3 regions of the Chryseobacterium sp. CS2K3 genome follow, and region 3 is predicted to be linked to each of the others. Evidence: riboswitches for the same ligand, from Rfam matches in the RefSeq annotation. Region 3 holds a riboswitch; each other region holds the start of a gene.

Region 1 (2,271 bases), on a different contig from region 3:
ACGTATTTTGTGCCGGATAAACAGCTTGTGATAATACAGTATCATTAAAATAAGTATAATCATAGGCAAATTTTGCCTTCAGCTGAGTTTCAAATTTCGGAAAGAGCTTTTTTCTGAGATTTGCCTGTACAAAATAATTTTCGTCTTTCATTCTCGCACCCCTGGCATCAAAACGGCTGTTCACAATAGGTGCCGGAATCCCACGATCTGAAATAAAGCCATAGCCGCGTACATTCCAGTTTCCGTTATTTAAAATTCCATTGACGGATGTTTCAAACCGTTTTGTTTTAATATCGGAATCATATCTTTTGGCAATCGTATCGTAAGCAGTCTGACCATTGGAGTATTTTTTCCCGTAACGATACTTGTAAACTCCGTCACTTTGGAGAAATTCAGCACTGAAGCTACTGGAGACCTTCTCTGAAAGCTTTTGCTCGAGGCGGAAAGAAGGATTAAACAGATCAATAGAGGCACTTTTGGCTCTTATAATAAGGTTTGTTTTTTTCGTTCCTTTAAATACAGGAGTTTTTGGCTGCAAATAAATAGATCCTGAGGAACCGAAATCCTTTGCAGGCTGAAAGATTTCACTTTTCTGCCCGTTATATAAGGATATTTCTTCCAGATCATCCAGAGAGTATCTTCCTAAGTCTACCACTCCATTCTGAGCATTTCCTAGCTGAATCCCATCATAGAAAACTCCCACGTGCTGGCTTCCCATACTTCGGATATTAACGGTCTTCAAACCGCCCATTCCTCCGTAATCTTTAATCTGAACGCCGGAAAAGTAACGAAGTGCATCCGCAACGGAATGGCTGTTCAGTCTTTCAAGTTCCTCGCCCTGCAAAACCTGAGCAGGAATGATTTCTCTAAAATTCTTTTTATAAATATTGACAGTCTTAATGGCTTCCTCTTTAATGCTGTCTTTTTTCTTCGATTGGGAAAACAGGAATTGTGATGTTAACACACATAATGTGAAAACAACCTTATGAAGTTGAGATGTAGTCAGTTTTGCCACCATTAGCTCATTTAGGGATAATGATGACGCTAATGGATATAAGAAAGCAACGACAAAGCACAGCATTCACTGCACAGCATCATTGATGTCCTAAGCTTTATTCCACGAAAGCGTCAAACGTTTAATTGTCTGGCAGGTCTTCTGACTTACTCCATTTTTGAAATCCTTCCCATTAAAAAAACAGTGGATATACTCTTCAAAAACTTTGGTGCGGAGCTTACAGCAGCGGGTCTGTTCCGGATTCTCACCGGATTCCCTTTTAAGAGCTTTTTACGGCTCACCAAATTTCGGCAAAGATAGACAATTATTAATATAATGCCACAAATAACAAAATGATTTACAATATTATAAAAGAATAACTCGGAATAGCTACTGCTGATACGGAATTAAATATATTGAAGCGACATTGTTATTTTAACTTCTTTCTTCAAAAATCCGCATTTGATACGCTCGTTGTAGAAATAAAAAACGGGATTATTCCAAAATAGAATAATCCCGTTTAATGTATAATAATTCGTCTCTTGAATGGGAGTACGCTATATTCCAATGTTTAAGAAAATACTGAAACGTGATTTTGCTTCAATATCTCCACCAGCCAGATTAGTATATGCCGGCAGCATAATTTCACTTCCCAGACTGAACTTTTTATAAGAAGCTTCAAACCCCAGTTTTCCATATAAAGCACTTCCTGAAGTATTGGGTAATGCTTCGTTAAACTGTTTGTTCTGATCATATACTTCTCCCTGAAGCCCGGCTTTTGCTGAAAAAATAGTCTTTTCATTTCCTGCGATCTGATAAAAGCCTGTAGCCGCATAATTCCACTGGTTTCCGAAACGGTAATGTTTTTTGTTTTCTGTTTTTACGGTATAATCTGTATTAATCAATACAGCTACTTTATTTTTCTGAAATTTATAATTCAATGCTGCCTGATAATCCCAGCTCCCGGTTCCCAACTGAAAACTCGGATTGACGCCAGATGCTCCTTTTTCATCAAACTTTCCCAAAGGAACTTTTATGCCCACACCTCCGCTTAACTGATGAAAGTTATCTTTAGAAACCAGCAGCTGATAAATTCCCATTACGTTAAGATCTCCAATTCCATTGATTTTTATATCTCCCTGCATGGTTTTTTTTTCATGAAAATGGAAGGGCAGGCTTGCATACACACTTAATTTTTTAGTTAAAGGAATTTTACCCCAAAGCTGTAACGTATTAAAATACTGATCCTGCGTAAGGTCTTTTACAAATAGGTTTTC
Region 2 (2,271 bases), on a different contig from region 3:
CAGAAACGAACTAAAAACTATTTCAGGAGACGGACTACTTGATCCAATCGGAGGATTATTAGGAGGTCTTGGAGGTGTAATTGGTGGCGTTGTTGGCGGCCTAGGTGGAGTTATCGGCGGAGCTGTAGGAGGCGTAGGCGGTGTTGTTGGTGGCGTTGTTGGCGGTGTAGGTACTGTTGTTGGTAATGCATTATGTCAAACTCAGTGCGTTGTCAACGGTGTAATTCACATCAAGTTACTTGAATGTGGATCTACTTGCTAAGATAAAACGAACAAGCACTTAAAAAAGTATAACCGCTCTTTTCAGAGCGGTTTTATTATGTAAAAAATCCTTACTATATCGTTAATCCATGATTATTTTTCACTTCAGCCATCACAAATGTACTATGAGTACTACCAATAGAATCTACAGATCCTAATTTATTAAATACAAAGTCCTGATAGTGTTTCATATCCCGAACCTGAACTTTCAGCAGAAAATCAAAATCACCGGAGATATTATAACATTCGGCAACTTCTTCAATCTCCAAGATTTCTTTTACAAAATCATATCCTACAGACCTGTCATGAATTTTTAATTTGATCTGACAGAAAACAGTGAATCCACGATTGAGTTTTTCAGCATCCAGAACCGCTGCATAACTTTTAATATAACCTTCCTGTTCAAGTCTTTTTACCCGTTCAAAAACCGGGGAAGGTGAAAGGTTAATTTCCTTTGCAAGTTCCTTTACTGTCAATTTTGCATTGGTTTGAAGCAATCTCAGCAACTTCAGGTCTTTATCATCAAGCTGTTCCACAGAATATTATTCTTTTATAGTTTATAATCTATCAAATTTAAAGAATAAAATTCTAATTAAAGTAATTATTAAAGTTTTATTTGCTTAATAATCCATAAACAATTGATAATAAATTCTGTATTACTAATTTTACACAAAATTAAAATCTTCTATCAAAGGAAATCATTTGATAAAAGTATAGTTCTTTATATATCTTCATCAAACAGGAAAGGTTTTACTTAAGGTAAATTAATAGGGAATCGTGTGCAAATCACGAGCTGTCGCGCAACTGTAAGTAACATACCAAAGGCTTTTGTCCTTGTATATCCACTGTGTAAACGGGAAGGATGACAGAAGCTGTTACAAGTCAGGAGACCTGCCTTTACTGAATTGACAATGCTTTCGCGGTCTGAAGCTTTGAATCATACAGATGATATATTGTTACGTAGTTTCATGTAAGATGAAATTGCTGGTTATTTATATCATTTATATTCGGTTTCTTCTCTGTAAAAGCATTACGAAGCTTTCAAAGGACTTTTTTTAACTATAAAGTTTAATTAAAGTATCAAAAATGCAAACACACATTCTGGGCTATCCGCGTATTGGTAGCAAAAGAGAACTTAAAAAAGCCTGCGAACAGTATTGGGCAGGAAAAATTGTTTTGGAAGAACTTCTTACTGTAGGAAGAACTCTCTGTAATCAAAACTGGAATATCCAGAAAGAGACAGGAATAGATCTGATTCCTTGTAATGATTTTTCTTATTATGATCAGGTATTAGACATGAGTTTGATTGTCGGAGCCATTCCTACACGATACCATGAAGTAGCTCTTAGAAAGAACAATTCTGAACTCGACCTTTATTTTGCTATGGCAAGGGGGTACCAAAAAGACGGATTAGATATTACGGCAATGGAAATGACGAAATGGTTTGATACCAATTATCATTATATTGTTCCGGAATTCTATAAAAATCAGCAATTTAAGCTTACTTCAGATAAGATTTTCAATGAATTTGCAGGTGCAAAACAGGCGGGAATCAATGCAAAACCAGTGATTATCGGTCTTGTTTCGTATTTGCTTTTAGGAAAGGAAAAGGAAGAAGGGTTTGATAAATTGGATCTTGTTTCAAATATCCTCCCGGTTTATATTGAAATACTATCAAAACTTCAGGCTCAGGGCGCTGAATGGATTCAGTTTGATGAACCTTTTTTAGCTTTAGATATAACAGACAAGGCAAAAGAAGCGTATCTTAAAGTTTATGCTGAGCTTAGGAAGCAATTTCCTAAATTAAAGTTTATCATCGCAACGTATTTTGAAGGATTAAAAAATAATTTGTCCCTTGCCGTTTCACTTCCTGTAAATGTTCTGCATATTGATCTGGTAAGAAATCCTGAACAGTTAGAAGAAATACTCCAGTCTATTCCTGACAATCTGGGATTATCTCTTGGAATTGTAGACGGAAGAAATATTTGGAAAAATGATTATGAAAAATCT
Region 3 (2,271 bases):
AAGGTGAAAAATTGGGTGGTGATAATATTACAGACTTTTTAGCAATCAATCTGGCTTCTACGGATTATGCAGGACATAAATTCGGACCGAATTCTATTGAAGTAGAAGATGTGTATATCAGATTAGATCAGGATTTAGCACAATTCTTCAATTACCTGGATTCAAAAGTTGGAAAAGGAGAGTATACTGTTTTCCTTTCTGCTGACCATGGTGGCGCACATTCTGTAGGATTCCTGAAAGAACATAAAATCCCGACAGGTTTCTTTGGTGAAGGTGCAGAAAAAAATCTTAACCAAAAGCTTAAAGATAAATTCGGAGCAGATAAGCTAATCAATGCGATTGACAATTATCAGATCTACTTTGACAGAAAAGTATTGGCAGACAGCAAACTTGAACTGGATGATGTAAGAAACTTTACTGTAAAAGAATTAGAAAAAGATCCTACTGTTTTATATGCAGTTTCTGTAGACAGGGTTCAGGAAGCCAGCATTCCGGAGCCGATCAAGCAGAGAATTATTAATGGGATCAACAGACAGAGAAGTGGAGATATTCAGCTGATTTCGCATGACTCAATGCTTCCTCCATATTCTAAAACAGGTACTACACACAGTGTATGGAATTCTTATGACTCGCACATTCCATTGATCTTTATGGGATGGGGTGTAAAGCAGGGAGAAAGTAACAAGGCTTATCACATGACTGATATTGCCCCTACTGTTTCTTCACTGTTAAAAATTCAGTTCCCAAGCGGAAATGTTGGAAATCCAATCACAGAAGTTATGGGTAAATAATTTATACAATTATTATCAATATAGAGCTGCTTTCAGGATTGGAAGCAGCTTTTTATTTTAGAATATATGAAAAGGAAAAGGGTAGAGCATAAGTTCCTTTTTTGGCTAATACGTTTAAAAAACTATCTTTGCAAAAATTTTGGTTTCCAGTATATTGGAATGAAAAGGGAATTGGGTGAAATGCCCAGACTGTCCCCGCAACTGTAAATCGCAATAAAAATTTCTGTAAAAAGCCACTGTGTAAAAACGGGAAGGCGCAGAAAGCGAAAGTCAGGAGACCTGCCAGAATGATAATCAATAAAACATATTGCTTTCGGAGGAAAAGTAAAAAGATATGAATATAAAAAGATCTGTAGTACTGTTTTTGTCGTCTTATGGCTGTTTTCTTTTCGGTCAGGAGAAATCAATTGATACCATTTATATTTTCGACAGCCAGATGAATAAGGCGAAGCAATTTCATCCTATTAAAATCATCACTCCTTCAGAAATACAAAAAAACTCCAGTAACCTTTCTGAACTGTTGAGGTTTCAATCTGATGTTTATATTAAAGAAAATGGTCGTGGTGCAGTTTCTTCACCTTCTTTCAGAGGAACTACAGCTCAGCAGACTGCTTTTGTCTGGAATGGTATTAATATCAATTCTAACTTTTTAGGTCAGGGTGACGTCAATAATATTGCTTTATTCGGATATGACCAGATCGGAGTAAAGGCTGGCGGAGGAAGTGTTACGTATGGCTCGGGAGCTATCGGGGGGAGTATTCACCTGAATAACACTCTTGAATTTAATAAAGGTTTTCATGGTTCTCTGTTTTCAGAGGCAGCATCTTTTGGTACTTACAATAACTTTGTTAAAGGTTCTTACAGTAATGAGAAATTCAGCTTTAAGGCTTCTTTAAACTATGCTGTAAGCGCAAATGATTATGAAGTTCCGGAATATATAACGGGTATTACACCATTCAAGAATATTAATGGAAGGTATTATAATACAACCTTTAATGTGGGAACAGCTTATAAAATTGCCCATGATCAGACCATTTCCTGGCAAAGTCAGGTGTTTGACGCTTCACAGCATTATCCTATTTACGAGTCCAATGGTAACAGAACGAAATATAAAGCTCAGACTTTACGAAGTGTAATTTCATGGGATGTTAATAAAGAAAATCTGTCCAATAGTCTGAAAGCTGCTTATACCGAAGATAATTTCCAGTATTTCTCGGCGCTTAATTTACCTAAATCGAGTGGTGCAGAAGGAAAGAACTATATTTTTAAAAACGATTTTAATTATTTCATTACTCCAAAGATTAATTTTAATGCTATCGGAGAATTCCAGGTGAATAAAGCACAAGGCTATGAAACCGGAATAGGAACGATCAGACGTAATGTAGGTTCTTTAGCGGGAATGATAAGATATTTTGTAAATAAAGATTTACGTTTTGAAGCAGGAATCAAGAAGGATTTTGTAGAAGGTATCTCTTCTCCG

What was found. A riboswitch is a leader RNA that binds a small molecule or an ion and turns the genes downstream of it on or off. The one in region 3 is predicted to bind cobalamin.
Region 1: linked by a shared signal. The riboswitch ahead of AC5YGG_RS00695 (TonB-dependent receptor plug domain-containing protein) and the one ahead of AC5YGG_RS10740 (TonB-dependent receptor plug domain-containing protein) in region 3 are both predicted to bind cobalamin.
Region 2: linked by a shared signal. The riboswitch ahead of metE (5-methyltetrahydropteroyltriglutamate--homocysteine S-methyltransferase) and the one ahead of AC5YGG_RS10740 (TonB-dependent receptor plug domain-containing protein) in region 3 are both predicted to bind cobalamin.

What each region holds. Positions count from the first base shown of each region.
Region 1 is NZ_JCAKRW010000001.1:135,685-137,955, forward strand. Features, by position in the region: gene AC5YGG_RS00695 (TonB-dependent receptor plug domain-containing protein) at 1-1,018, opposite strand, end outside; cobalamin riboswitch at 1,130-1,315, opposite strand; gene AC5YGG_RS00700 (transporter) at 1,552-2,271, opposite strand, start outside.
Region 2 is NZ_JCAKRW010000015.1:59,424-61,694, reverse strand. Features, by position in the region: gene AC5YGG_RS19495 (bacteriocin-like protein) at 1-262, shown strand, start outside; gene AC5YGG_RS19490 (Lrp/AsnC family transcriptional regulator) at 336-797, opposite strand; cobalamin riboswitch at 990-1,174, shown strand; gene metE (5-methyltetrahydropteroyltriglutamate--homocysteine S-methyltransferase) at 1,348-2,271, shown strand, end outside.
Region 3 is NZ_JCAKRW010000005.1:250,704-252,974, forward strand. Features, by position in the region: gene pafA (alkaline phosphatase PafA) at 1-791, shown strand, start outside; cobalamin riboswitch at 915-1,092, shown strand; gene AC5YGG_RS10740 (TonB-dependent receptor plug domain-containing protein) at 1,126-2,271, shown strand, end outside.